3 regions of the Cellulomonas sp. H30R-01 genome follow, and region 2 is predicted to be linked to each of the others. Evidence: riboswitches for the same ligand, from Rfam matches in the RefSeq annotation. Region 2 holds a riboswitch; each other region holds the start of a gene.

Region 1 (9,552 bases), 1.5 Mb from region 2:
TCCACAGGCGACCGGGCAGGTCGAGCGCAGGCGCGCTCAGGTGGAAGAGGATCGTCGTCGGGTCGGGCGACTCGACGGACGCGACGAACTTGCGCAGCGGCGCCCCGGTGGTGCCCTTGTACTCGGGGTCGAGGAGCTGCTGGAAGTTCCACACGATCGTCTCGGCCGTGAGCGGCGTGCCGTCGGAGAAGACGGCGTCGGTGCGGATCGTGAACCTCCACTCGAGGTCGGAGACCTGCTCCCACTCCGTCGCGAGCGACGGCGCGACCTCGGAGTCGGGCGTGATGCGCGTGAGCGCCTCGTACACGGAGCCGACGACGGCCCCCTGGCTGTCGGGCGAGCCGCCCTTGTGCGGGTTGACGCTCGTGAGCTGGCGGGAGAGCACGAGTCGCAGCTCCTCGCCCGCGGTGGGCACGGGTCCGGCGGGCTCGGACGCGGCGTCGCCGCTCGCGCTGCTGCCGGCGCACGCGCCGAGCGTCACGACGAGCGCGGCGGAGACGAGGGCGGAGAGCACGGCGGCGACGGGCCGTCGCCGGTGCGGGGTGGGTCGGGACATGGTCCTGCTTCCGGTGCGGGGGACGCCGTGGCGGCGCCCCGGGGGCGGGGTGGGTCCTGCCGGGACGCGTCAGACGGGGTGCGTCGCCGGTGCTGCGCCGGCGAGGTGCGGTGCCCGGCGACCGGGCACCGCGTCGACGAGTGCGCGGGTGTAGGGGTGCTGCGGGTCCGCGAGGACGTCCCGCGTGCGGCCCTGCTCGACGATCCGGCCGTGCCGCAGCACGACGACGTCGTCGCAGAGGAACCGCACGACGCCCAGGTCGTGCGAGATGAACAGGTACGTGAGCCCGTGCTCGGCGCGCAGCCGCGCGAGGAGCGTGAGGATGCGGGCCTGCACGGACAGGTCGAGAGCCGAGACCGGCTCGTCGGCGACGACGAGCCGCGGCCCGCCCGCGAGCGCCCGGGCGATCCCGACGCGCTGGCGCTGACCGCCCGAGAGCTCCGCGGGCCGCCGGTCGCGGAACGCACGGGGGAGCTCGACCTCGTCGAGCAGCTCGTCGACGCGGGCCGCCACCGCGGCACGGTCGAGGCCGAGGCGGTGCAGCTCGAGCGGCTCGCGCAGCGTCTGCGCGACGGTGAGGCGCGGGTCGAGCGACGCGTAGGGGTCCTGGAACACGTACTGCACGTCCCGGCGCCAGCGGCGGCGACCCTCCCGGGTGCTGCTGCGCGGGTCGGTGCCGTCGAACACGACCGTGCCGCCGTCGGCGGTCTCCAGACCGGTGACGATGCGCGCGAGCGTCGTCTTGCCCGAGCCCGACTCGCCGACGATCCCGAGCGCCTGGCCGGGGGCCACCGTGAGGTCGACGCCGTCGAGCGCGGCGTGCCGGGTGCGGCCGGCCGGGCCGCGGACGACGAACGAGCGGCGCAGGTCGCGCACCTCGAGGATCGGCCGCTCGGGTGCACCGGCGTCGGCGCGCGCGACGACGGTCGACACCTCGGCGAGCGTGGTCGTCGTCGTCCGGCCGGTGCGGACCGCGCCCTGTGCCGGGCCGGCCGCGGCCCGCGCGGGCGACGTCGGGACCGCCGGCCGCGTGAGCCGGCTCGGCACCGCCGCGAGCAGCCGCTGCGTGTACGCGTGCTGCGGGTCGGCGAGCACGCGCGCGGTCGGCCCGGACTCGACGACCACCCCGTCGGACATCACGTGCACGTGCTCGGTGCGGTCGGCGACGACGCCGATGTCGTGGCTCACCAGGAGCACGCCGAGCCCGAGCCGCTCGCGCAGGTCGTCGACGAGGTCGAGCACCTGCGCCTGCACGGACACGTCGAGCGCGGTCGTCGGCTCGTCGGCGACGAGCAGACGGGGCGACCGGGCGAGCGCCGTCGCGATCACGACGCGCTGGTTGAGCCCGCCCGACAGCTCGTGCGGGAACGCGGCGAGCGTCTTGTCGACGTCGTCGATCCCGACGAGCCGGAGGAGCTCGGCGACCCGCGCGCGCCGCTCGTGGCGCGGCGTACCGGCGGGCAGCGCCTCGGCGAGCTGGGCGCGGATGCGCAGCCGCGGGTTGAGCGACGGTGTGGGGTTCTGGAACACCACGCCGACCTGGTCGCTCAGGTGGGCGCGGGCGTCACGCGGGGGCAGCGCGAGCACGTCGCGTCCGCTCACGTCGACGGTGCCGCGCAGCACGTCGACGCCCCAGGGCAGCAGCCCGGCGACGGCGAGCGCGGTGAGCGTCTTGCCGGACCCCGACTCCCCCACGAGCCCGACGCTCTGGCCGGCGTGCACGGCGAGGTCGACGCCGCGGACCAGCGGCACGTCGTCCGGCCGGTGGCGACGGTCGGCGGGGAGGCCGACGACGAGGTCGCGCACCGCGAGCACGGGGTCGCCGACGGCGACGGGCGCGGTGGTGACGGCGGGTGCGAGGTCGAGGCTCATCGGGCGACTCCTTGTCCGGCGCGCCCGGTCCCGGTGCGCTCCGCGAGGGCGTCGCCGAGCAGCTGGAGGGCGACGATGGTGACGATCAGCGCGACGCCGGGGAACAGCGAGAGCCACGGGGCGGTCGCGAGGCGCGCCTGGCCGGCGGCGACCATCTGGCCCCAGTCGGCCTCGGGCGGCTGCACCCCGAGGCCGAGGAAGCCGAGGCTCGACTCGAGCAGCAGGACGGCGGACGCGCTGAGGGTGACGGCGACGAAGAACAGCGGCAGGACGCTCGGCAGCAGGTGCCGCCACGCGACGGCACCGCGACCGGCGCCGGCGACGCGCGCGGCCTCGACGAACGGCTGCCGGACGACGGCCCGGGCGTGACCGCGGATGACGCGGAAGGTCAGCACCCACGCCCCGAGGACCAGCACGGTGACGAGGGGGACGAACGCGTTGCCGACGAACGACAGGATGACGATCGCGAGCACGATGGTCGGCACCGCGAGCTGCACGTCCGCGAGGCGTGACGCGACCGCGTCGACCGCGCCGCCGAACAGCGCCCCGCCGACGGCGAGACCGAGCCCGAGCACCGCGGCGACGAGCGTCGCGACGGCTGTGACGGCGAGCGCGGTCCGACCGCCGAACACCGTCCGGGCCAGCAGGTCGCGGCCGAGCTCGTCAGTGCCGAAGGGGTGCGCGGCCGACGGCGGCTGCAGGATCGCGGTGAAGTCCTGCGCGAGCGGGTCGGTGACGAGCAGCGGCGCGGCGAGAGTCACGGCGACGACGAGCCCGAGCAGGGCGGCACCGACCCAGCCGGACGCCCCGAGCGTGCGGGACGCGCGGCGGGTGTCGTGGGTGGCCTGCTCCTCGACGAGGACGGTGGCGACGGCGGTCATGAGCGGAGCCTCGGTTCGACGACGGCGGCCAGGACGTCGACGAGCAGGTTCACGAGGACGAACCCGACGGCGATGACCAGGACGCACACGATGACGAGCGGGTAGTCGCGGTTCTGCACCGCGTTGACGGAGAGCTGGCCGATCCCGGGCCAGCCGAAGATCGACTCGGTGACCACGGCGCCGCCGAGCAGCACGCCGGCCTGGATGCCGACGACGTTGAGAGTCGTGCCGAGCGAGTTGCCGACGACGTGCCGGCGCACGAGCCGGCCGCGCGACAGGCCCTTGGCCCGGGCGGTCCGGACGTGGTCGGCCTGGAGCACGTCGACGAGCGCGGTCCGGAAGACGCGCGCCACGGCCGGCACGAACGCGACGCCGAGCGTGAGCCCCGGCAGCACGATCGCGGCGGGGCCGGTCGCCCCGGTCGCCGGCAGCCAGCCGAGCCAGACGGCGAGCACGAGTGTCGCGAGGATGCCGAAGAAGAACGTCGGGATGCCGTCGAGCGCGACCGCGACGCTCAGCGGCACGCGGCGCAGCCATGCCGAGCGCGAGGTCGCGGACACGAAGCCGATGACGCCGCCGACGACGACCCCGATGGTCAGCCCGACGAGCCCCAGCTCGATGCTCGCGGGGAGCCGGCCGAGGGCGATCGCGACGGGGTCGGAGCCGTACCGGATCGAGTCGGGGAAGTCGCCGCGCACGACCTGCCCGAGGAACGACACGTACTGCACGGGCACCGGGCGGTCGAACCCCATGAGCGCGGTCAGTCGCTCGACCTCGTCCGGGGGTGCGTCCGGCGGGACGAGCAGCAGCGCGGGGTTGCCCGTCGAGTAGAGCGCGAAGAAGACGAGCGTCGCGGCACCCCACACGGCGACGAGACCGGTGGCGACGCGGCCCGCGAGGTAGCGCGGGCTCACGGGTGGGCGCAGCGCGCGGACGCGGGTGAGCACGGTGGGGGTCACGGAGGGACCCGGTGGTGCGGCGAGGTCGACGGCGGCCATGGCGGCGGCTCCTGGGGCGGCGGGCGGTGGGCGGTGGACGACGCGCGCGCGGGCGCGCGGCGGTCGTGTGCGGGGACGAGCGGGGACGCGCCTCGCCGTCTCGGCGGGTGCGTGGGACGACGGCGGGCGTCGGCGGGTGGAGAGCGGGGCACGACGTCGCGTCGCAGGTCGCCTGGCGGCGGGTGCCGTCAGCGGCGGGTGCCGTCACCGGCGGGTGCCGTCAGCGGCGGGTGCCGTCAGCGGCGACAGGCGCGACAGACGCGCGGTGCCGGCGTCGGCGCGGTGGTCCAGCGGCTGGACGTCGTCATGGTGGGTCGCCTCCGTGGGCGGCGGGTGCCCCCAGGCGGGCGACGCCGGGGGCAGGTGCTCGGGTGCACCGCGGGGTGCCGCGTCGCCAGCCGAGCCTGACGGCGACGCGAGCCGCGAACGTAGGTGGCGGTCCCGGACGGGTCAACGGGTCCTGCCACGCGTCTCGCGATGCGGGATCGCGTTCCTCGAGCACCGGTGCGTGTGCGCCTGGCCGTCGGGCCGCCGCGGCCGGAGTCCCGCATGAACACGCCCCGAGGGCGAACCACTGCTCCCGGCCGAACGTCCGGATCGTGAGACGCGCGGGATCGACCATTGACCCCGGTGCGACCCCTTCCTACGTTTCCCGCCGGTCACGAGACCCGACGACAAGCCCTGGCTGGTCGGGCAGCAACCCTCCGGACGTGGCGGGGTGCTCCAGGTGATGACCCGGCACGGCACCCCCGTCGTGCAAGCACGGACGACCGACGCGCGCACCGTCCCGCGCACCGAAGGAGCACCCCATGACGCCCGCACCGCACGCCCCGGCGGTGACGCCGTGACGCGGTACCTCGCCCGCCGGCTCGGCCTCGCCGTGCTCGTGCTGTGGGCGGCGTACACCGTGTCCTTCGTCGTGCTCTACGCGCTCCCCGGCGACCCCGTGTCGATCATGTACGGCGGCGACTCGACCGACGTGACCCCCGAGCAGCTCGACGCGCTGCGCGCCGAGTACGGGCTCGACCAGCCGCTGCCCGTGCAGTACCTGACGCAGCTGCTCGACGCGGTGCGCGGCGACCTCGGCACGTCCGTCGTGAGCAAGCAGCCGGTCACGACGCTCCTCGCCCAGGCGATCCCGCCCACCGCCGCGATCGCGGGGGCCGCGCTGCTGCTCGCGGTCGTCGGCGGCGGGACGCTCGCGGTCGTCGCGACCGCGACCCGCCACCGCGCGCTCGCGGGGTTCCTGCTGTCGCTGCCGCCGCTCGGCGTCGCGATCCCGTCGTTCTGGTTCGGCCTGACGCTCGTGCAGTGGTTCTCGTTCCAGCTGCCGATCTTCCCCGCGCTCGGCAACCAGGGGTTCGCGTCGATCGTGCTCCCGGCGGTCACGCTCGCGCTCCCGACGTCCGCGATCATCGCGCAGCTGCTGTCACGCAGCCTGCTGCACACCCTGCGCGAGCCGTACGTCGACACCGCACTCGCCAAGGGTGCGGGCCGGGTGCGCGTGCACCTGCGGCACGCGCTGCGCAACGCGGCCCTGCCCGCGCTCACCGCGACCGGCCTCGTCGTCGGCGGGCTGCTGTCCGGGGCCGTCGTCACCGAGACCGTGTTCTCCCGTGCCGGGCTCGGGCGCCTCACGGCGACGTCGGTGGCCGCGCAGGACATCCCCGTCGTCCAGGGCGTCGTCCTCGTCGCCGCGACGGTCTACGTGCTCACCAACCTGCTCGTCGACGTCGTCTACCCGCTGCTCGACCCGCGCATCGTCACGGGTGGGCGTGCGGCGGGCGTCACAGCCGAGCCCGACGACGCGGGCCGGCCGGCCGCCGACGAGCACGCCACGCGACCGCCGAGCACCGCGCCGGCGGAGCACGCCCACGCCGTCCCCGCCGGAGGTGCGCGGTGAGCACGATCGACAGCCTCACGGGCTCGAGCCCGTCGCGCCCCGACGGGTTCGTCCCCACCGCGCTCGACCCGGGCACGCGCGCCGACGACTTCACCGCGACGGCCGCCGACCGGTTCGCCGACGCCGTCCGCGAGCACGACGACGAGCTCACGCACCGCAACCCGTGGCGCTCCCGGCTCGAGGACCTGGTCCGCCGGCCCGGGCTCGTGCTCGCGCTGCTGTGGTCCGTGGCGGTGGTCGTGGCGGCGTTCGCGCCGTCGCTCCTCGCGCCGGGCGACCCGCTCGTCGGGGTGCCCGCGGACAAGCTGCAGCCGCCGTCGGCCGCGCACTGGTTCGGCACCGACCAGCTCGGTCGCGACCTGTACACGCGGGTCGTGCACGGCACGCCGCTGACCCTGCGGGCGGCTCTCGTCGCGGTGCTCGTCGGGCTCGTCGTGGGCGCGCTGGTCGGGCTGGCCGCGGGGTTCGTCGGCGGTCTCGTCGACGACGTCGCGATGCGGGTCGTCGACGTCCTCCTGTCCATCCCGGCGCTGCTGCTGTCCCTCGCGCTCATCACGGTGCTCGGCTTCGGTTCGGTCAACGTCGCGATCGCCGTCGGCATCGCGAACGTCGCGGCGGTCTCGCGCATCATGCGGTCCGAGGTGCTGCGCGTGCGGACCTCCGGCTTCGTCGAGGCGTCGCAGGCGGGCGGCAGCCGCTGGTGGACCGTGCTGTTCGGGCACGTCCTGCCCAACTCCGTCGGACCCGTCGTCGTGCTGGCCGCCCTCGAGCTGGGCGGTGCGGTCCTCGCGGTCTCGTCCCTGTCGTTCCTCGGCTACGGCGAACCGCCGCCCGCACCCGAGTGGGGGGCGCTCGTCGCGGGCGGACGCGACTTCCTGCGCACCTCGTGGTGGCTGACGACGCTCCCTGGCCTCGTCATCGTCGCGACCGTGCTCGCCGCGGGACGCCTCTCCCGCGCGCTCGACGGCGACCCCGGGAGGGCCCGATGACCGCCACGACCCCCGTTTCGCGTGCCGCGGACGTGCCTGCTGCCGAGCGCCTGCTCACGGTCCGCGACCTCGCGGTCTCCTACCGAACCCGGCGCGGTGACGTGCACGCCGTGCGCGACGTCTCGCTGCACGTCGACGCGGGCGAGACCGTCGCCGTCGTCGGCGAGTCCGGCTCGGGCAAGTCGACGACCGCCGCGGCTGTCGTCCGCCTGCTCGCGCCCGCCGCACGCATCACGTCGGGCACGATCGACCTGCTCGGCCACGACCTCGCGACCGCGTCGCCGCGCGTGCTGCGCACCGTCCGCGGCGCGCTCGTCGGGCTCGTCCCGCAGGACCCGACCGTGTCGCTCAACCCCGTCACGCGGGTCGGCGACCAGGTCGCCGAGGCGCTCGTCGTGCACGGGCTGGCCGACCGCCGCGGAGCCGCCCGCCAGGCCGTCGAGGCGCTGCGCCGCACGGGCCTGCCCGAGCCCGAGCTGCGCGCCCGGCAGTACCCGCACGAGCTCTCGGGCGGGATGCGGCAGCGCGTGCTCATCGCCGTCGCGCTCGTCGCCCAGCCGCGCCTGCTCGTCGCCGACGAGCCGACGAGCGCGCTCGACGTCACCGTGCAGCGCCGGATCCTCGACCACCTGGACGAGCTGACCGCGGCGACCGGCACCGGCGTCCTGCTCATCACGCACGACCTCGGCGTCGCCGCCGACCGGGCCGACCGCATCGTCGTGATGTCGCGCGGCCGCGTCGTCGAGACGGGCACGCCCGACGAGGTCCTCGGGTCGCCGCGCGAGGCGTACACGCGCGCGCTCCTCGCAGCGGCGCCGTCGCTGCGGGGAGCGCGCCGTGCTAGGCCCGTCCCGTCGTCGCCCGCCCCTGGGGCACGCGCCACGACGACCGGCACGCCTCCCCGCACGCCCGGCCCGCCCGCGCTCGAGGTGCGCGGCCTGGTCAAGGACTTCCCGCTGCCCCGGAGCAGCGGCGCGGGCACCGGCGTCCTGCGAGCCGTCGCCGACGTGTCCTTCGCGGTCCCGCGCGGTCGCACGCTCGCGCTCGTCGGCGAGTCGGGGTCCGGCAAGTCGACGACCGCCCGGCTCGCGCTGCGGCTCACCGAGCCGACGGCCGGCACGGTCCAGATCGACGGCACCGACGTGACGCGTGCCCGCGGCACGCAGCTCCGTGCGCTGCGACGCCGGCTCCAGGTCGTGCAGCAGAACCCCTACGCGTCGCTCGACCCCCGCTGGACCGTCGAGCGGATCGTCACCGAGCCGCTGCGCGCGTTCCGGGTGGGCGACCGCCGGGAACGTGCCGCGCGCGCCGCCGAGCTGCTCGACCTCGTCGCACTCCCCGCCTCGGCGCTGCAGCGCCGCCCCGCCGAGCTGTCCGGCGGCCAGCGCCAGCGCGTCGCGATCGCCCGGGCGCTGTCCGTGCGGCCCGACATCGTCGTGCTCGACGAGCCGGTCTCCGCGCTCGACGTGTCGGTCCAGGCGCAGATCCTCGACCTGCTCGCCGACCTCCAGCGCGACCTGGCCGTCTCCTACCTGTTCATCTCGCACGACCTCGCGGTCGTGCGGCAGGTCGCGCACGACGTCGTCGTGCTGCGGCACGGGCGGGTCGTCGAGCAGGGCGACGTCGAGACGGTGTTCGCGCGCCCCTCCCACCCGTACACGACCGAGCTGCTCGAGGCGATCCCCGGCACGTCCGTGCGGGCCGAGCTCCGAGGAGGTGAGCGATGACCGCCTGTTGTCCCGGCCGTCGCCGCCCCCGGCGCTGAGCGCGCCACCGCCCCCGCCCCATCCTGGAGAGACCCCATGTCGCAGTCCCCGTCCCCTGCTCGCACGCACGTCCTGCGCGTCGCAGCCTCCGCCCTCGCGCTCGGCCTCGCGCTGGCCGCGTGCAGCTCCGGCTCCCCCGAGGGCACTGAGCCGTCCGCATCCGGGTCGAGCGGTCCCGTCGACGGCGGCGACCTCGTGTTCGCGATCGGCAACGACCCGATCTCGCTCAACCCGTCCGGCACCGGCTCGGGCAACGACACGCTCTACGTGACGCGCCAGCTCGTCGACTCCCTCCTGTGGCAGGACCCGGCGGACGGCTCGCTCGAGCCGTGGCTCGCGACGGGGTGGACCTCGAACGACGACGCCACGGAGCACACCTTCACGCTCCGCGACGACGTGACCTTCTCGGACGGCACGCCGCTCACCGCCGAGTCCGTCAAGGCGACGTTCGACGACGTCGTCGCCGCGGGCGCGAAGAGCAGCGCGGCACCCTCGTTCGTCGGCTACACCGGCACGACCGTCGTCGACGAGCACACCGTGACGGTCACGTTCGGCACGCCCAACGCCGCGTTCCCGCAGGCCGTGAG
Region 2 (9,552 bases):
CCGGGCGGACCACGAACGTCACGCGGCTCACCGACACCGGCCGGGCCCTCGCGCAGCTGCCGATGGACCCGCGGCTCGCGCGCATGATCGTCGAGGGCGGCCGTCGGGGCGTCGCGCGCGAGGTCATGGTGATCGCCGCGGCCCTGTCGATCCAGGACCCGCGCGAGCGTCCCGCCGAGGAGCGCGACCGCGCCGACCAGCTGCACGGCCGATTCGCCGACCCGACGTCCGACCTGCTGGCCTACCTCAACCTCTGGCAGTACCTCCGCGAGCAGCAGCGCGAGCTGTCGGGCAACGCGTTCCGGCGGCTGTGCCGGTCCGAGCACCTCAACTACCTGCGCATCCGCGAGTGGCAGGACGTCGTGACGCAGCTGCGCGAGCTCGCGAAGCCGCTGGGGATCCACGTGTCACCGCTGCGACCGGGCTCGTCGTCATCCCGTCCGACCGCGGCCCCCGCCGTCGAGGGCGCGACCTCCGCTCGGGACGGCGACAGCGATGTGTCCGGGCCCGGCGGAAGTCGCGGTCCCGACGACACGGCCCGCGGGGCGCTGCGGCTCGAGTGGGACGCCGACCGCATCCACGTGAGCATCCTGTCCGGGCTGCTCTCGCACATCGGCATGCAGGAGGCGACCGAGGTCGCCGCCCCGGCGCGCGGGGCCGGCACGGGCGGACGCGGACGGCGGCCCGACCGGCGGGCGCGCAACGAGTACCTCGGCGCGCGCGGGGCACGGTTCGCGCTCTTCCCCGGGTCGGGGCTCGCGAAGCGGCCGCCGTCGTGGGTCATGGCCGCCGAGCTCGTCGAGACGTCCCGCCTGTGGGGGCGCGACGCGGCGCGCATCCAGCCCGAGTGGGCCGAGGAGGTCGGCGCGCACCTGGTGAAGCGCACCTACTCGGAGCCCGCGTGGTCGTCGAAGCAGGGTGCGGCGACCGCGTCGGAGAAGGTCCTGCTGTACGGCGTGCCGATCGTCGCGCAGCGCCGCGTCCTGTACGCCAAGGTCGACCCCGAGCACGCGCGCGAGCTGTTCGTGCGGCACGCGCTCGTGCAGGGCGAGTGGACGACGCACCACCAGTTCTTCCACGAGAACCGCCGCCTGCTCGCGGAGGCCGAGGGTCTGGAGGCGCGGGCCCGGCGCCGCGACCTGGTCGTCGACGACGACGTCCTGTTCGCCTTCTACGACGAGCGCGTCCCGTCCGACGTCGTCTCCGCGCGGCACTTCGACCAGTGGTGGAAGGGCGCCCGACGACGCGACCCCGACCTGCTGACGTTCACGCGCGAGCTGCTCGTCGCCGACGACGCCGACGCCATCGACGAGTCCGCGTTCCCGTCCCGCTGGCCGCAGGGCGACCTGCGCCTGCCGCTGACCTACCAGTTCCAGCCCGGCACCGAGGCCGACGGCGTCACGGTGCACATCCCGATCACCGCCCTGGCGCGCCTGACGCCCGACGGGTTCGACTGGATGGTGCCCGGGCTGCGCGAGGAGCTCGTCACCGCGACCATCCGCTCCCTGCCCAAGCCCGTCCGCGTGCAGCTCGTCCCCGCACCCGACGTCGCACGGTCCGTCGAGGCGTGGCTGCGCGAGCACACCGCGTCGTGGGAGGACACCGTCCGGGCCGGCGACGCGGCACCGTCGTTCCGCGAGCTGTTCCGGCAGGCCGTCCGGGCGGTGCGCGACGTCGACGTGCCCGACGACGCGTTCGACGACGAGAAGCTGCCGCCGCACCTGCGCATGACGTTCCGCGTCGTCGGGGACCGCGGGGGCGTCGTCGACGAGGGCAAGGACCTGCTGGTCCTGCAGCGGCGGCTCGCGTCGCGTACGCAGGAGGCGGTCGACGCGGCCGTCCGGACCGCCGTGCGGGCGGCGATGGAGGAGGCGCGAGCTGCTGCCGTCGGGCCGGGTGGCGGTGGGTCGGCTCCCGGAGGGCAGGTCGGGTCGGGTGGCGCGGCCGATGGCCGCGGGAAGACCGGCGATGACGGACGCACCGGGGCGGTCGGCGCTGCGGCCGCGCCGGGTGCCGGTGCCGGTCCCGGTCGGGGCGCGGTGCCGACGCCCGGCGCACCCGGCTCGTCGGCGCCCGCTGCCGCACCCGTCTCGCTCGAGCGCTCCGGACTGCGCACGTGGCCCGACGACCTGCCGGGGGGGCGGCTCCCCGAGGTCCTGGAGGCGTCCGCGGCGGGAGTCACCGTGCGGGCGTTCCCCGTGCTCGTCGACGAGACGACGTCGGTCGCCGTGCGGACGCTCGCCGACGCGGCGGCCGTCCCGTCGACGGCCCGACGCGGCCTGCGCCGCCTGCTGCTGCTCGACGTCGGGCTGGCGAGCGGCCGGATCACGTCCCGGTGGACCGGGACGCAGGCGCTCACGCTCGCCGCGAGCCCGTACCCGAGCACGGACGCGCTGGTCACCGACGTGCAGCTCGCGGCGATCGACCGGCTCATGACCGCGCACCTGGGCGACCGCACGCCCGCCGACGTGCGCGACGCCGACGCCTACGCCGCGCTGCGGACCGCCGTCCGCGACCGTCTGGAGGACGCCGTTCACGCGGTCGTCACCGACCTGGTCGCGGTGCTCGGCGCGTGGCGCGAGCTCGAGGGCGACCTGCGCGCGTCGGCGAGCCTCGCGCTGCTGGCCACCGTGCAGGACGTGCGCGAGCAGTCCGCCGACCTGGTGCACGCCGGGTTCGTCGCCGAGGTCGGCGCGGTCCGGCTGCCGCAGCTGACCCGCTACCTGCGCGCCGCGAGGCACCGGCTCGCGAAGGCCGGCGACAACCCGCAGCGCGACGGCGACCTCGCGTGGCAGGTCCACGACCTCGAGGACCTCTACGACGCGGCGGTGACGAGGGCGCGCGCGGGTTCTCCGGACGCGGCCCGGGACGCCGCGCTCGACGAGGTCCGCTGGTTGCTGCAGGAGCTCCGCGTCAGCCTGTTCGCGCAGCAGCTCGGCACGCCGGTCCCGGTCTCCCCGACCCGCATCCGCAAGGCCCTCGCGGCCCTCTGACGTCGGGTCCCTCCTCTGCGCGACGCGCCGGGGCCCGGGTCGCGGGCTCGTGGACGGGAGGACGTCAGCGGCGGCGGGCGAAGAGCAGGCCCGCAGCCGTCCGGGCGACCAGGAAGATGCCGACGCACCACGCGGCCGCCGACACCCACGTCGACGTCGCCAGCGGCAGGCCGAGGAGCAGGCCGCGCATCGTGTCCGTCACCGGCGTCACCGGGTTCCACGCGGCGATCGCCTCGAGCACCGACGGCATCGACTCCGGCGGGACGAACGCGCTCGACACGTACGGCAGGAACAGGATGAAGAACGTGAAGCCGCTGGCCGCCTCCGGCCCGGACGACATGATGCCCACCGCGACGCCGACCCACGTCAGCGCGAGGACGAACAGCGCGACCATCCCGAGCGCACCGAGCCAGTCGAGCAGCGTCGCGTCCGGCGTGAAGCCGACGAGGAACGCGGCACCGACGACGAGCGCGGTCGACACGGCGTTGCGGACCATGCTCGCGACGACGTGGCCGGTCACGACGCCCGTCGCGCGGATCGGCATCGAGCGGAAGCGGTCGATGATGCCGTTCGTCATGTCGGACGCCATGTCGACCGCGGTGTTCGCGGCCCCGTACCCCGCGGTCAGCAGGACGATGCCCGGCACGACGAAGTCGACGTAGCGGCCGGTCGGGTCGATCGCCCCGCCGAACACGTACGTGAACATCAGCAGGAGCATCACGGGCAGCATCACCGAGATCAGCAGCGTGTCGAGCTGCCGGGTCGTGCGGCGCAGCGTCCGGCCGATCAGCGCGGTCGTGTCCCGGACGGTCTGGCCCGCACCCGGGCGGACCGTCGTGGGTGCGGGGGCGAGCAGGGCGGTCATCGGGTCTCCCGGGGGTGCGGGCCGGCAGCGGCGAGCGCGTCGGCGGACGGGCGGGTGCGGTCCTCGGTGCTGCCCGCGCCGGTGGTGCAGCGGGCGTCGGCGGTGTCCGCGGGCTTGCCGGTCAGGCTGAGGAACACGTCGTCGAGCGTGGGCTCGCGGACCTGCCACGCGGCGACGTCGAGCGGGCGGGCGGACACGTCGCCGAGGATCCGGTGCACGTCGGCGACCGACCCGTCGGTGGGCACGCGCTGGACCGTGCCGTCGCGCAGCACGAGCTCGACGTGCGCCGACCCGACCGTGCGCTTGAGCTCGGTGGCGGTGCCCTGCGCGATGACGCGGCCGTGGTCGACGACGACGATCCGGTCGGCGAGGCGGTCGGCCTCCTCGAGGTACTGCGTGGTGAGCAGGAGCGTCGCGCCCGCGTCGACGACGTCACGGATGACGTCCCACAGGTCGCCGCGGCTGCGCGGGTCGAGGCCGGTGGTCGGCTCGTCGAGGAACACGACCTGGGGACGGCTCAGCAGGCTGACGGCGAGGTCGAGCCGCCGCCGCATGCCGCCCGAGTACGTCTTGACCAGGCGTCCCGCGGCGTCGGTGAGGTCGAACAGCTCGAGCATGTCGCGCGAGCGCGTGCGCGCCTCGCGGCCGCTGAGGTGCGCCAGCCGGGCCATCAGGTGCAGGTTCTCCGCGCCTGTCAGCAGCTCGTCGACCGCGGCGTACTGGCCGGTGAGGCTGATGGCGGCGCGGACGGCCGCGGGGTCGCGGACGACGTCGGCGCCGGCCACCGTCGCGGTGCCGCCGTCGGGTCGCAGGAGCGTCGACAGGATGCGGACGGTCGTCGTCTTGCCCGCGCCGTTGGGCCCGAGCAGGGCGAGGACCTCGCCGCGGTGGACGTCGAGGTCGACGCCGTCGAGGACGGTGAGGTCGCCGTAGGACTTGCGCAGTCCGCGGGCGACGACGATCGGTGCGGTCATCGCGTGGCCTCCTTCTGTGTACGTCGTAAACTGTGTGTGTATGTCATACACACTTATAGGATCGGGCGTCAAGGAGGTACGACGTGGACGAGGAAGCGAACCCGCACCCGGACGGCACCGAGGCGGGCGACGACCGGGCCGCCGAGGTCGCACGGCGCGAGGCGGACGACGCGCGCAAGGAGGCCGAGGCGCTGCGCCGCGACCGCGAGAAGGCGGGGCGCGCTGCCGCCAAGGAGGCCGACCGCGCACGTCGGGACCGCGAGAAGGCCGACCGTGAGGCCGCCAAGGACGCCGAGCGCGCCCGCAAGGAGGCCGACCGTCGCCGCCGCGACGACGAGAAGGCCGAGCGCGACCGCGTCAAGGCGCTCGAGCAGTCCGAGGCCGCCCGCGCCCGAGCCCTGCAGGACGTCGAGCGCGAGCGGGCCCGCCGCGAGACCGAGGCCCGCCGCGAGGCCGAGCGCGCTCAGGCCGAGCGCGAGCGCGCCGCCCGTGACGCCGCACGCGAGGCCGGCCGGGCGCTCCGTGAGGCCGAGAAGGCTGCGCGCGACGCCGCCCTCGCGCAGCAGCGCGCCGCTCGCGAGGCCGAGAAGGCGCGCCGCGAGGCCGCCCGGGCCGGGACCGCGCCCGCCACCACGACGGTCGACGCGTCCGCGCTCCCGCCCGACCTGGCCGTCCTGTGGCGCTCCCCCGAGCCACCCCGGCGCGGCCCCCGGCCGAGCCTCACGCTCGACCAGATCGCCGACGCCGCCATCGCGCTGGCGGACGCGGAGGGCATCGGGGCGGTGTCGATGGCGCGGCTCGCGGAGTCGCTCGGGTTCACGACCATGTCGCTCTACCGCTACGTGGCGTCGAAGGACGAGGTCGTCAGCCTCATGTCCGACCGCGCGAGCGGCCGGCCACCCGCCGTGGGGCGCGAGGTCGGCGACTGGCGCGCGCGCATCGAGCTGCTCGTGTCGATCCAGCAGCCGGTCCTGTTCTCGCACCCGTGGCTCGCGCAGACGGGCACCGTCCTGCACGCGGTCGGGCCCAACCGGCTCGCCTGGATGGAGGCGATGGTCGCGGCCCTCGAGGACACGCCGCTCGACGAGGCGACCAAGGTCACGGCCGTCGGCACGATCGCGAGCCACCAGCTGGACGAGCTGCGGCTGTTCGCCTCGTGGACCGACCGGGAGCGGGCCGTGCAGGAGGCGACGTCGCGGTCCTACGACATGGACGGGATGCTGCTGGCCGTCGCGACGCCCGACGAGCACCCCGCGCTCGTCCGGGCCGCGAGCGCGGGAGCCTTCGGTGCCGCGATGGAGGACGGCCCGGTCTCGTTCGGCACGACCCTGCTGCTCGACGGCATCGCGGCGCTCATCGCACGGGCGGAGGGTCGCACGGGATCGTGACTCTCACGCCCGCCGCGAGCCGTCCACAGCCCGCGTCGGCGCACCGGCACCGCCAGCCGTCGACGCCCGCCCGCGCGGTGTCGGCGTCCCGCGCCAGACTGGCGCCGTGCCCACGCAGACCCCCGACGCCGCCGCGACGCCCGACGTCCCCGCCGCCACCCCGGCACGCCCGCTCGTGACGGGCCGGTGCTTCGGCGACGGCGACCCCCTCTACGAGCAGTACCACGACGAGGAGTGGGGGCACCCGGTCCACGGGGAGCACGCGCTCTTCGAGCGGCTGGCCCTCGAGGGGTTCCAGTCGGGGCTCGCCTGGATCACGATCCTGCGCAAGCGTCCCGCCTTCCGCGCGGCCTTCGCCGACTTCGACCCCGAGGTCGTGGCCGGGTTCGGCGACGGCGACGTCGCACGCCTCATGGCCGACGCCGGCATCGTGCGGAACCGCGCGAAGATCGAGGCGACGATCGCCAACGCCCGTGCGCTGCGGGACCTGCACGCGCAGGGACGCACGCTCGACGAGGTCCTGTGGTCCCATGCACCCGACCGCGCCGACCACGTCCGGCCCGCGACCTGGACGGACGTGCCGGCCGTGACCCCGGAGTCACGCGCGCTCGCGCGCGAGCTCAAGTCGCTCGGCTTCCGGTTCGTCGGACCCACGACCGCCTATGCCGCGATGCAGGCGTGCGGGCTGGTCGACGACCACCTCGCGACGTGCCCGTCGGTGACGGTGCCCTGACGCGCGCCTGCTCCGCCGCCCACGGTGCCGCCGCGCGGAGCACGACGGCCGACGTCCGACGAACCCGGGCGGCCGCGGACCACCGCGTCCGACGAACCCGGGCGGCCGCGGACCACCGCAGCCGACGCACCCTGGTGGCGGTCGACGACCGCTCCGCGCGGCGCCCACGGGAGGCTGCTGCTCCCGTCGAGTGACGCCTCGGCGCGCACCTCCGACCCTCTTTCGGGTGGAGGTTAGGATGCCCGGCATGACGGACACGACGGACCCCGACGGGCGGCTCGACGCCGTGCGCGGGGCCGCCGCCGCGATGTCCACCCCCTCGGACGTCGACGCCGAGGTGCTGGCCGCCGTCCAGGACGGCCTGCTCGGTGTCGTGGCCGGGTCGCCGACCTCGTGGTTCGACGTCCCGACGCAGCGCAGCCGGCTCCGGCCCGGCCACCTGACCCCGCGCCGCCGCCGCTGATCCGAGGGGTGGACCGGACGCCCTCCGGTTCTGCCGTCGTCATCCCGCGTCGCCGGGCACGGTCCGCCACCGCGCGTGATCGACCGTCGGTGCGTCGACGCCGCGACGCCAGGGAGGAGGCCAGCGAGTCCGACGGCTCTCGACCGCGACGTTCCCACCTCGACGGACCGCTTGCCGCGCGGACGCTGGCGTCTCACCGGTCGAGCAACGTTGCCCACCATGTGGTCGGCGGTCTAGCATCTCGACAACCATCCAGAGCGGCCGAGAGACCTGGCTCGACGACGCCGCAGCAACCCCCCTCCTGGCGAGGGTGTGGGTGCTTCCGCCAGGGTCGATGGAGTGAACGATGCCGCAGCACCCCGCGTGCCCCCGCGACCCCCGCGCGGGCCGACCGACGCCGGTCGTCCGGTGAGCGTCCCCGTCGTGGACGCGCTGCCGGGCACGGTCGACCAGACCGGCACCGTCGCCGACACCACCCCGCGTCGGACGACCGGCCCGCACGTGGCGCCCGACCGCCCGCTCGCCGCGATCGACCGGCCGACGGTGTCGTTCGAGCTCTTCCCGCCGCGCAACCCCGACGCCGCACCGCGGCTCTGGGAGACGATCCAGCGGCTCGGCGAGGCGCACCCCGACTTCGTGTCGGTCACGTACGGCGCCTCGGGCCGCACCCGCGTCACGACCCGCGCGCTCGTCAGCCGGCTCCTGCGCGAGACGTCGCTCAACCCCATCGCGCACCTCACCTGCGTCGGCACGTCGCGCGACGAGATCACGGCCATCGTCGAGGAGTTCCTCGACGAGGGTGCGCGTTCGTTCCTCGCGCTCCGCGGCGACCCGCCCGCGGGGCAGGACGACTGGCAGCCGCACCCGGACGGCGTGAACACCGCGAGCGAGCTCGTCGCGCTGCTGCGCGAGATCGAGTCGCGCCGGTGCGCGGGCAGCCCGTCGCAGGCCGTGCGCGCCCGGGTCCGGCCCCTGTCGGTCGCCGTCGCGGCGTTCCCCCGCGGCAACGCGGCGACGGGCGGCACGCGCGCCCAGGACGTCGCGTCGCTGCTCGCGAAGCAGGAGGCCGGCGCGGACTTCGCGATCACGCAGGTGTTCTTCGACGCCGAGTCGTACCTCGGGCTCGTCGCCGAGGCGCGCGACGCGGGCGTCACCATCCCGATCATCCCGGGCATCATCCCCAGCACGGACCCCGCACGGCTGCTGCGCGTGCAGGACCTCACGGGTGTGCCCGTCCCGCGCGACCTGCTCGACCTGCTCGGGTCCGCGGACGACGACCTCGAGCGGCACCGTCGCGGCATCCGCGCCGGCGTCGACCTCGTCCAGGGCGTGCTGGACGGCGGCGCCCCGGGCGTCCACCTCTACACGTTCAACCAGCACCACGCCGCGCTCGACCTGCTCGAAGGAGCGGGTCTGGACGGCGGGGCCCGCACCGGCCGCAGCGCCGTACCCGTCACGGCCCCCACCGCGACGACCCCCGGCACACCCGGACCGACCACGACGGCACCCGACCCGACCCACGAGGGACAGACACCGCGATGACCACCACCCCCACGTTCCCCGCCGGCTCCGTCCTGGGCTACCCCCGGATCGGTCCCCGTCGCGAGCTCAAGAAGGCGATCGAGGCGTTCTGGGCCGGCCGCTCCTCCGCCGACGAGGTCGAGGCCGTCGCCGCCGACCTGCGCCGCCGCACCCGCACCCGCCTGGCCGAGCTCGGCCTGCGCACCGACGTGCCCGCGATCCCCAGCGCGTTCTCGTTCTACGACCACGTGCTCGACGCCGCGACCGTGCTCGGCGCGATCCCGCCGCGCTTCGCCGACCTGGTCGACGCCGACGGCCGTCTGGACCTCGCGGGCTACTCGACGGTCGCGCGCGGCCGCGGCGACGACCTGCCGCTCGAGATGACCAAGTGGTTCGACTCGAACTACCACTACCTGGTCCCCGAGATCGGCCCGGACACCGAGTTCCGCTACGCGAGCGACCGCCCGGTCCGCGAGTTCGCCGAGGCGCTGGCCGAGGGCGTGCTCACCCGCCCGGTCATCGTCGGCCCGGTGACGTTCCTCGCGCTCGCCAAGGCCGCCGAGGGTTCGCCGGACGACTTCGCGCCGATCGACCGCCTCGCCGACGTGCTGCCGG
Region 3 (9,552 bases), 1.2 Mb from region 2:
TTCTACGAGTTCCGTGACTTCGTGCTCGACGTCACGCCGTACGAGGGGCGCACGCCCACGGTCTCGTTCGGCGGCTCCTCGGACGCCGCGTACCGGGTCGGCGCGGCGGAGGCCGACATCTTCGCGGTGTGGGGCGAGCCGCTCGACCGCACCGCCGAGCAGATCGCGCGCATCCACCGCGAGGCCGCTGCCGCGGGGCGCAGCACGCCGCCACGCATCCACGCCGCGTTCCGGCCGATCATCGCGCCGACGGAGGAGCTCGCCTGGGAGAAGGCGCACGCGATCCTCGACCGCATCGAGGCGCGCAAGGCGGCGCTCGGCGGCACGCTCAGCCGCCGACACGCGATCGACGCCCCGCAGAACGCCGGGTCGCAGCGCCTCCTCGAGATCGCCGCTCAGGGTGAGCGGTTCGACACCGCGCTGTGGACCGCGACCGCCAAGGCGACCGGGGGAGCCGGGAACTCCAACGCGCTCGTCGGCACGCCCGAGACCGTGGCGCAGGCGCTGCTCGCGTACTACGACCTGGGCGTGCGCGTGATCTCCGCGCGCGGCTACGACCTGCTCCACGACGCCGCCGACTTCGGCCGCTACGTCATCCCGCTCGTCCGCGAGGGGGTCGCCGAGCGCGACGCCGCCGCGGCGAAGGCCGCCTGAGGGACCGGCGATGCGCTTCCAGCTGCTCGACATCGTCTTCAACCCGCCGCACCCTGTCACGGGCGAGGCCGTCCCACCGGCCGACCGGCTGCAGCGCGTGATCGACCACGCGGTCCTCGCGGAGGACCTGGGGTTCGACTCGTTCGCCGTGGGGGAGCGGCACGCGGGCGACGTCCTGTCGTCCGCGCCGACCGTCATCCTCGGGGCCGTCGCCGCCCGCACCTCCCGCATCCTGCTGTCGACGGGCGTCACCGTGCTGTCGCTGCTCGACCCGGTGCGCGTCGCCGAGGACCTCGCGACCGTGGACCAGCTGAGCCGCGGCCGGCTGGAGATCGTCATCGGCAAGGGCAACGAGGTGCTGCAGTACCCGCTGCTCGGCCTCGACATCGCGCGGCAGTACGAGTACCTCGAGGAGAACTACGAGCTGCTCCGGCTGCTGCTGTCCGGCGAGGACGTCTCGTGGGTCGGGCGGCACCGCCCGTCGCTCGAGCACGCCACGACGCTCCCGCGGCCGTTCTCCGGGCCGTTCCGCATCTGGCACGGCTCGGCCACGTCGCGGTTCGCCGTCGAGCTCGCCGCCCGGTGGGGTGACCCGATCGTCTCCGCGAACGCGCTGCAGCCGCGCGAGAGCTACCAGGTGCTCATCGACCACTACCGCGAGCAGTACGCCGCGCACGGGCACCACCCGCGGTACGCGTACGTCGGCTCGGGGTCCGGCGGGCTGTTCCTCGCCGACACCACCGAGGAGGCCGTCGAGCAGTACCGGCCGCTGTACGAGGGGCTCGTCCGCGCGCAGGGCGCACGCCGCCACGACCCCGCGGCCGTCGGGAAGGTGACGAGCTTCCGCACGATCGAGGAGGCCGTCGAGCGCGGACCCGCGCTCGTCGGGTCGCCCGAGCGCGTCGCCGAGAAGATCCTCGACTACCACCGCTCCTACGGGCACGACCTGCAGTCGGTCTCCGTGAACCACCTGCTCGAGCCGTCCCGTCAGGAGGACGTGCTGCGCCGGTTCGCGGAGGAGGTCGTGCCGCTCGTGCAGGCGGAGGTCGGCACGACGCTGTGGTCGGCGGCCGACGAGCGTCGCGCCGCCGGGTTCACCGCCACGTCGTCGGTGCCCCAGCCCGCCTGACGTCCGGACCGGCCGTCCCGTCGCCGTCGGGGGACCCGACGGGACGGCCGCCGATCCCCGTGCGGGCACGGGCTGACGCGACGGCGCCCGGCGCGGGAGCATGCCGACATGACACCTGCTGGTCACCGAGATCTCGGGAGCACCGAGCCGGCCGACGGTCCCGGCGGCGCGACGCCCGTCGCCGACGGCGTCGCGGTCGAGCGCCACGCGTCGTGGCTCGAGCTGTTCTTCGACCTGGTCGCCGTCGCGGGCATCGGCGCGCTCGCGCACCTGCTCGCGCACGAGCGCACCGGCGTCGGCCTCGGCGTCTACGTGCTCGCGTTCGCGGCGTTCTGGCTGGTGTGGGCGTGCTTCACGACCTACGCGGACATCGCCGGGGAGACCACGCGCACGGTCACGATGCTCGCGGGGATGCTCGCGCTCGGCGTCATGACCGCAGCCGTCCCCGGGATCGAGGGCGAGCACCAGCGCGCGTTCGCGGTCGCGTACGTCGTCGGGCGCGTCGTCGCGTCCCGGCCGTGGCGCCGGGCGTCGGTCGTCGTCGACCTCCCGCTCGTCCAGACCGGTGCCGGCGTGCTGCCGTGGGTCGTGTCGTGGTGGGTCGAGGGCCCCGCCGTCTACGCGCTGTGGGCCGTCGGGCTCGCGCTGGACCTCGGTGTGCTGCTCGCGAGCACACGGTCGCGGGTGCTCGCGTCGGCGCAGGCACGCCTCGACCGCGCGATCGCGGCGTGGCAGCGGAGGCGCGACGAGCGCCACGACCGCCGCGGCCACCCGTCGGGCGACCGTGCCGCGGGCGCGCGACGCGCGCGTGGAGCCCGCCCCGACGCGCCGCGCCCCGGTGGTCCACGCGTCGGCCGCGACGGCGAGCGCGGGCCCGGCCGCCGTGAGGTGCCGACGACGCTCCAGGTGCTCGGCGCCGACGTGCCGCACCTCGGCGAGCGCATGAGCCTGTTCGTCCTCATCGTGCTCGGCGAGTCCTTGATCCAGGTGATCGACGGCGCGAGCGAGGCGGAGTGGGGCCGGACGCTCGCCGTCGCGGGCCTGGGCGCGTTCGCGCTGCTCGTCGGCCTGTGGGCCGTGGCCGTGCGGTGGGGGTCGGCGGGCGTCGCGCTCCTGCCACCGGGGTCGCTCGAGCCGCGGCTCGCGTGGGCGGCGCACCTCGTCTCGACGTGCGCGCTCGCCGCGGTCGCCGCGACGCTCGCGCCGTTCGTCGCCGAGCCGCACGCCCTCGTGCCCGACCGCGACCGCTGGTTCGCCGTCGGCGCCTACGCGACGTACGCGCTCGTCGCGGCGAGCATCCACGTGGCCCTTGCCGTGCGGGACGGCCGGGCCGGCGCCGGCCCTGACCAGCGGCGGGCGAGCGCGCAGCGGGCGGTCGCGATCGGCGCGCCCGCGCTCGTCGTCGTCACGCTCGCCGGGGTGCACGTCGCCCCGCCGGCCGTCCGGCTCGTGTGGCTCCTCGCCGGGGGCGTCGTCCTCATGCCCGCGCTGCTCGGCGTCCTGCGGCGCCGGGACGAGCGGCAGCGGGCCCTTGCACCTCACGTGACGTGAGGGCCTAGCGTCGGCGGTGCGGGCGCCGGTGCCCGCGGCACGTCCGCCCGGGAGGATGCGATGACCCAGCTGGTGCCCTACCTGACCGTGCACGACGCCGCGACGGCGATCGACTTCTACGCGACCGCGTTCGGCGCGACGGAGAGCGGCGAGCGGTACACGGAGGACGACGGGCGCGTGGGGTTCGCGGCGCTCGCGATCGACGGCCTGCCCTTCTACCTCTCCGACGAGTACCACGACTACGGCGCCTACGCCCCGGCCACGCTCGGGCACGCGACGGCGGCCGTCGTGCTGGAGGTCGACGACGTGGACGCGGTGTACGCGCGCGCGGTGGCGGCGGGGGCGACGGTCGACCGCGAGCCCGCGGACCAGGGCGACGAGCGGCGCGGCTGGCTCGTGGACCCGTTCGGTCACCGCTGGGCGATCCACTCGCCGCTCTGAACCGCGGCGACACGGGCCGACGGGTCCCGACGAGCGTGAGGCGGGCGGGGTGAGCGAGCAGGCGGACGACGGCGTCGCGCCGGGCGAGGGGACCGGCGGCGCGGGCTGGCGCGTGGGCGACCTGGCCGCGCTCACAGGGCTGACCGTCCGCACGCTGCACCACTACGACGACGTGGGGCTGCTGCGGCCCGACCGGACGGCCGCCGGTCACCGCGTCTACCGGCGGGCGCACCTCGAGCGGCTGTACCGGATCAGCGTGCTGCGGCGGTTCGGGGTGTCGCTCGACGACATCGCGGCGGCGCTCGACGACCCGGGGTGGACGCTCGACGGGGCGCTGCGCACGCACCTCGTCGAGCTGGAGGACCAGGTGCTGCGCATGGAGCGGCTGCTGCACCGGCTCGCGGCGACACGTCCCGACGTCGCCGCCGACGGGGCGGCACGGGGCGACGACGTCGCGGGCGACGTGGACGTGTGCCGCCGGCTGCTGGCCCTCCTGGAGGACACCGCGGTCGCGTCGACCGAGCCGCTGCGGCGCGTCGCGGTCCTCGTGTACGCCGACCTGGAGGCCGCGCACCGGCACCTCGTCGAGGTCTTCGGGCTCGAGCCGGGGCCGGTGCACCGCGACGACGCGGGCACGGTCGTGCACGGCGAGGTCCGGACGGCCGACGGGATCGTCATGCTGCACCGCGTGGCGCCGGAGTGGCGGCTGGTGTCGCCCGCGACGCTCGGTGCCGCGACCGGGATGCTCGTCGTGACGGTGCGGGACGTGGACGCCCACCACGCGGCGGTCGTCGCACGCGGCGGCACGGTGACGTACCCGCCGACGGACCAGCCGTACGGGGTGCGCGAGTACGGGGCGATCGGGCCGGAGGGGGAGCCCTGGTCGTTCTGGTCGCCACTCGGTGGGACCTGATCGTCGCGCCGGGTCTTGCGAACGATGTATCAACGATATATCGTTCACGACGTCGGCATCGCGCTGCACCCCTCCCGGGACACCCGGTCGAGCCGTGCCCCGCATCCCCGCCGGCCCCCACGATCCCGAGGAGCTCGTCCATGCGACACCACCACTTCCACCACCACCCCGCCGGCCCCGACGCGTTCGAGGAGGACGCGGGCGGGCGCCCGTCCGGCCCGCCGTTCGGTCCCGGGTTCGGCCCGGGCTTCGGTCCCGGCTTCGGCCCCGGCGGTCCCGGACCGCGCGGCGGCCGCGGCTTCGGCGGCCACCACGGCGGCCCCCACCCGCGCCACGGCGGACGCCGCGGCGGGCGGGCCGGTCGCGGCGACATCCGCGCGGCCGTCCTCCTGCTGCTCACCGAGCAGCCCATGCACGGCTACCAGCTCATCCAGGAGATCGGCGAGCGGTCCGAGGGTCGCTGGCGGCCGAGCCCGGGCGCCGTCTACCCGGCGCTCGCGATGCTCGAGGACGAGGGTCTCGTCACGCTGTCCGCCGAGGGCGGGCGACGCCTGGCCCGGCTGACCGAGGCGGGCGCGGGCTACGTCGAGCAGAACCGCGAGGCGCTCGGCACCCCGTGGCTCGACGCGGCCGAGCGGCCCGTCCACCCGGGCAAGGCGCTGCGGCCCGCGGTCGAGGCGCTGTCCGCGGCCGCCGTCCAGGTGGCGCGCACCGGCACGCCCGAGCAGGCGACCGCCGCGGTCGCCGTGCTCGACCGAGCCCGTCGTGACCTCTACCTGCTGCTCGCGGGGGAGGGTGCGGCACCGTCCACGGACGAGCCGTCCGCCGACGCCTGACCCGGGCGCCCGGCCTCAGGCCCGTGTGCTCACGAGGCCCCCGACGCGCACGCCGCGTCGGGGGCCTCAGCGCGTCCGGGCGCTGCGGCGCACGCGGACCTGTCTGCGGTTCTGCTCAGCCTGGAGGTGTCGCAGAGGTCCGAGACGGCGCTGGTGCCGACCGCCGTGACCAGCGTCTCGTCGAGACGAAGCGGCCCGTCGACTATCCTGGGCCCTGGTTCACGAGCTGCAGCGTCAAGTACCCGGCTGGCTGCACGGCAACCCTCCTGATCGAGCGGGGTGCCCCGGGGCGAGAACCGGTGGTGCGTCACGGCGGCGCCCACAAGTCGACCGGCGCCCTGGCGCCCGAGGAGGACGCATGACCCCGCAGCCCGTCGCCCGCGCGCTCGTCGCCCGGCCCGTCGGCGCCGCCCGCGAGACTTATCCCGACGTTACCGGTCGGAATTTGACACGTGTCCAGCAGGTTCGCTTCACTGACGCCACTGCCCGGCACACCGTCGCCGGCGCGCGAGGAAGAGGTCGATCGATGGACACCCGCGAGGCCCGCACCATGACCGCCGCCACGGCCGTCATGTGTCGCATGCCCGCGTGTCCGGCGACCCACGGCCAGCTGGTCTGACACCGGCACAGCGCCGCCACCGCCGCACCTGAGCCGCCCGGCGCACGACGCCGCGCGCCTCGACCGACGGCTTCCCGCCGTCCTCGTCCCACCGCCGCACCGGCCCACGGCCACGCGGCCGGCGTCCCACGACGCCTGTCCCTGACCCGCCCGGATCCGTCGGGCACACCGCAAGGAGACACCCCATGTCCGAGAACGTCCCCGTCCTCCCGGCGAAGAACGGCGGCAAGCGCCGCACCGGTCTCGTCGTCGGCGCGGTCGTCGCCGTCGTCGTGCTCGTCGGCGCGCTCGTCTTCGCGTTCACGCGTCCCGACGCCGACGACTCCGCCGCCGGTGACGGCGCGACCGTCGTCCGCCTCGGCACGACCGACGTCGGCCAGCCGCACTGGGAGATCCTCAAGGACCTCGCCGCGGAGGAGGGCATCGACCTCGAGATCGTCGGCTTCTCCGAGTACACGCAGCCGAACCCGGCGCTCACCGAGGACGAGATCGACCTCAACGCGTTCCAGCACATCCTGTATCTGGCCGACCACAACAACAACACCGGCGACGACCTGCAGCCCATCGGCTCGACGCTGATCGTCCCGCTGCCGCTGTACTCGCAGAAGCACACGGACGTCTCCGAGTTCACGAAGGGCGAGCAGGTCGCGATCCCCAACGACGCGACCAACCAGGCGCGCGCGCTGTTCGTGCTCGAGGAGGCCGGCCTGATCGAGTTCACCGGCGAGCCGAAGGTCCCGACGCCGGACGACGTCGACACCGACGCGTCGACCGTCGTCGTGCGCCCTGTCGAGGCGTCGCAGACCGCGGGCCTCATCGGCGACCCCGACGTCGCGGGCGTGATCGTCAACAACAACTTCGCGACGGACGCGGGCTTCGACCTCGACAGCTACGTCTTCGCGGACGACCCGAGCTCGGCCGGGGCGCAGCCGTACATCAACATCATCGCCGCCCGCCCGGACGACGTGGACAACCCGACGTACCAGAAGATCGTCGAGCTGTACCACGACCCGAAGGTGCTCGAGTCGGTCGTCGAGTCGTCGGGCGGCACCGCCACGATCGTCGAGGGCTACGACGCCGCGAAGCTCCAGGACGTCCTGGCGCAGACGCAGGAGAACCTCAAGGCCGCTGGCTGAGCCGTCCGCGCGGTCCGGTCCCCACCACCCCCGGGGACCGGGCCGCGCGGCCGTCGTCCTTCCGTGAAAGGTCCCCCCACGTGACCCCCATCATCGAGTTCCGCGACGTCACCAAGGTGTTCGACGGCCCGAACGGGCCGATCCGCGCCGTCGACGGCGTCGACCTCGCCGTCGAGCAGGGCGAGATCTTCGGCGTCATCGGCTACTCCGGCGCCGGCAAGAGCACGCTCGTGCGGCTCATCAACGGCCTCGAGCGCGTCACGTCGGGGCAGCTGGTCGTCGACGGCGACGACGTCGCGTCGCTGTCCGAGCGCGCGCTCGAGCGCAAGCGCCGCGACATCGGCATGATCTTCCAGCAGTTCAACCTGTTCTCGTCGCGCACCGTCGCCGGGAACGTCGCCTTCCCGCTCAAGGTCGCCGGCTGGCCCAAGGCCGACCGCGACCGGCGCATCGCCGAGCTGCTCGACTTCGTCGGCCTGCTCGACCGCGCGCACTCCTACCCGGACCAGCTGTCCGGCGGGCAGAAGCAGCGCGTCGGCATCGCACGGGCGCTCGCGGCGCAGCCCAAGATCCTGCTCGCCGACGAGTCGACCAGCGCGCTCGACCCGCAGACCACGCAGGACGTCCTGCACCTGCTGCAGAAGGTCAACCGCGAGCTCGGCGTGACGATCGTCGTCATCACGCACGAGCTCGAGGTCGTGCGGTCCATCGCCGACCGCGTCGCCGTCCTGGAGGACGGGCGCGTCGCCGAGCAGGGGAGCGTGTTCGACGTGTTCACGCGCCCGCAGGCGGACGTCACGCAGCGGTTCGTGTCGACCGTCGTGCACGACCGGCCGCGCGGCACCGTCCTCGAGCGGCTCCAGCGCACCCACACCGGGCGGATCGTCACCGTCACCATGACCGACAGCTCGCGGCTCGGGTCGGTGCTCGCGTCGGCCGGGGCGTCGGGCGTCGCGTTCGAGATCGTGTACGGCGGCATCGGCACCCTGCAGGACCAGTCGTTCGGGTCGCTCACGCTCGCGCTCGACGGGCCCGACGCGGCCGTCGACGCGCTCGTCGCGCAGCTGGGCGCCGTCGCGCCCGTCGAGGAGGCCGTCCGATGACCGCGCTCACGTCGGCCCTCGCGACCGGGCTGCCGGCCGTCGCGTCGCCGTCCGCCGCGACGGTCCTCCCCGCTGCCGGGGACTTCGACCCCGCCTTCCACGGCCCCAAGCTGCTGGAGGCCGCGGGCGAGACGCTCTACATGGTGTCCGCGACGCTGCTCATCGGCGGGGTCCTCGGGCTCGTTCTCGGCATCGCGCTCTACACGACGCGTCGGGGCGGGCTGCTGTCCAACCGGCCGGTGTTCGGCGTGCTCAACCTCGTCGTCAACGTGTTCCGGCCGATCCCGTTCCTCATCCTGCTGATGATCATCGCGCCCGTGACCGTCGGGCTGATCGGCACCCGGCTCGGGAGCACCGCGATGATCGTGCCGCTGTCGTTCGCGGCGACGTTCGGGGTGTCCCGGATCGTCGAGCAGAACCTCGTCGCCATCGACCCCGGCGTCATCGAGGCGGCCCGCGCGACGGGTGCCTCGCGGTGGCGGATCGTGCTGACGCTGCTGGTCCCCGAGGCGCTCGGTCCGCTGATCCTCGGGTTCACGTTCGTGTTCGTCGCGCTCGTCGACATGTCCGCGCTCGCCGGGACGCTCGACGGCGGCGGGCTCGGCGCGTTCGCGCTCGACTACGGGTACAAGCGGTGGAACTTCGCGGTCGTGTGGATCACGGTGATCGTCATCATCGTGCTCGTCCAGCTGGCCCAGTCCCTGGGCAACCGGCTCTCCCGCCGCATCCTGCGCCGCTGACCCGGCTCCGTCGCTCCGTCGACACCGACATGGTGGCCGTCCGACAGCTCGGGACGGCCACCATGTCGATCTCGCGCGGGGAGGGGGGTGTCAGGGGCGGGACGGGCGTCCGCCCTGGCCGCCTCCGGGGCCGCCGCCCATGCCGGCCTGGGCCTCGCCCGCCGTGGCCGTGGCGGACGTCGTCGCCGACGACGCGTCGCCGTCGTGGGACAGGCCCGTCGTGTCCGGCGTGCCCGTCGCGCCGCCGACGAGCGCCGTGTACGTCGCGCCGTCGGTGACGTCGGCTGACGAGTAGACGACCGAGGAGAACGACTTCGGCGCCGTGAAGGACGCGAGGACCGTGCCGTCCTCCGCGGCGACGTGCACGACCGTGCCGGCCTGCTGCGTGCCGTCGAGCGTGAGGCCGACGAACGACTGCGGGGAGCCGTCC

Evidence for each region. Region 2 has a riboswitch for S-adenosylmethionine ahead of GXP71_RS15855 (methylenetetrahydrofolate reductase). Riboswitches for the same ligand answer to the same signal wherever they lie in the genome.
Region 1: it holds a riboswitch for S-adenosylmethionine, as region 2 does, so the genes downstream of both, GXP71_RS09275 (ABC transporter permease) here and GXP71_RS15855 (methylenetetrahydrofolate reductase) in region 2, are expected to answer to the same signal.
Region 3: it holds a riboswitch for S-adenosylmethionine, as region 2 does, so the genes downstream of both, GXP71_RS10330 (hypothetical protein) here and GXP71_RS15855 (methylenetetrahydrofolate reductase) in region 2, are expected to answer to the same signal.

Annotation. Positions count from the first base shown of each region.
Region 1 covers NZ_CP048210.1:2,075,160-2,084,711, forward strand. Annotated here, with positions in the region: gene GXP71_RS09255 (ABC transporter substrate-binding protein) at 1-556, opposite strand, end outside; gene GXP71_RS09260 (ABC transporter ATP-binding protein) at 626-2,428, opposite strand; gene GXP71_RS09265 (ABC transporter permease) at 2,425-3,309, opposite strand; gene GXP71_RS09270 (ABC transporter permease) at 3,306-4,307, opposite strand; SAM riboswitch class IV at 4,965-5,076, shown strand; gene GXP71_RS09275 (ABC transporter permease) at 5,152-6,210, shown strand; gene GXP71_RS09280 (ABC transporter permease) at 6,207-7,199, shown strand; gene GXP71_RS09285 (ABC transporter ATP-binding protein) at 7,196-8,926, shown strand; gene GXP71_RS09290 (ABC transporter substrate-binding protein) at 9,002-9,552, shown strand, end outside.
Region 2 covers NZ_CP048210.1:3,534,363-3,543,914, forward strand. Annotated here, with positions in the region: gene hrpA (ATP-dependent RNA helicase HrpA) at 1-2,993, shown strand, start outside; gene GXP71_RS15830 (ABC transporter permease) at 3,058-3,858, opposite strand; gene GXP71_RS15835 (ATP-binding cassette domain-containing protein) at 3,855-4,832, opposite strand; gene GXP71_RS15840 (TetR family transcriptional regulator) at 4,916-6,220, shown strand; gene GXP71_RS15845 (DNA-3-methyladenine glycosylase I) at 6,396-6,953, shown strand; gene GXP71_RS15850 (hypothetical protein) at 7,201-7,416, shown strand; SAM riboswitch class I at 7,662-7,757, shown strand; gene GXP71_RS15855 (methylenetetrahydrofolate reductase) at 7,825-8,958, shown strand; gene metE (5-methyltetrahydropteroyltriglutamate--homocysteine S-methyltransferase) at 8,955-9,552, shown strand, end outside.
Region 3 covers NZ_CP048210.1:2,317,925-2,327,476, reverse strand. Annotated here, with positions in the region: gene GXP71_RS10360 (LLM class flavin-dependent oxidoreductase) at 1-654, shown strand, start outside; gene GXP71_RS10355 (LLM class flavin-dependent oxidoreductase) at 665-1,783, shown strand; gene GXP71_RS10350 (low temperature requirement protein A) at 1,892-3,334, shown strand; gene GXP71_RS10345 (VOC family protein) at 3,395-3,775, shown strand; gene GXP71_RS10340 (MerR family transcriptional regulator) at 3,825-4,688, shown strand; gene GXP71_RS10335 (PadR family transcriptional regulator) at 4,829-5,524, shown strand; SAM riboswitch class IV at 5,742-5,856, shown strand; gene GXP71_RS10330 (hypothetical protein) at 5,883-6,143, shown strand; gene GXP71_RS10325 (MetQ/NlpA family ABC transporter substrate-binding protein) at 6,329-7,279, shown strand; gene GXP71_RS10320 (methionine ABC transporter ATP-binding protein) at 7,360-8,382, shown strand; gene GXP71_RS10315 (methionine ABC transporter permease) at 8,379-9,122, shown strand; gene GXP71_RS10310 (carbohydrate-binding domain-containing protein) at 9,213-9,552, opposite strand, start outside.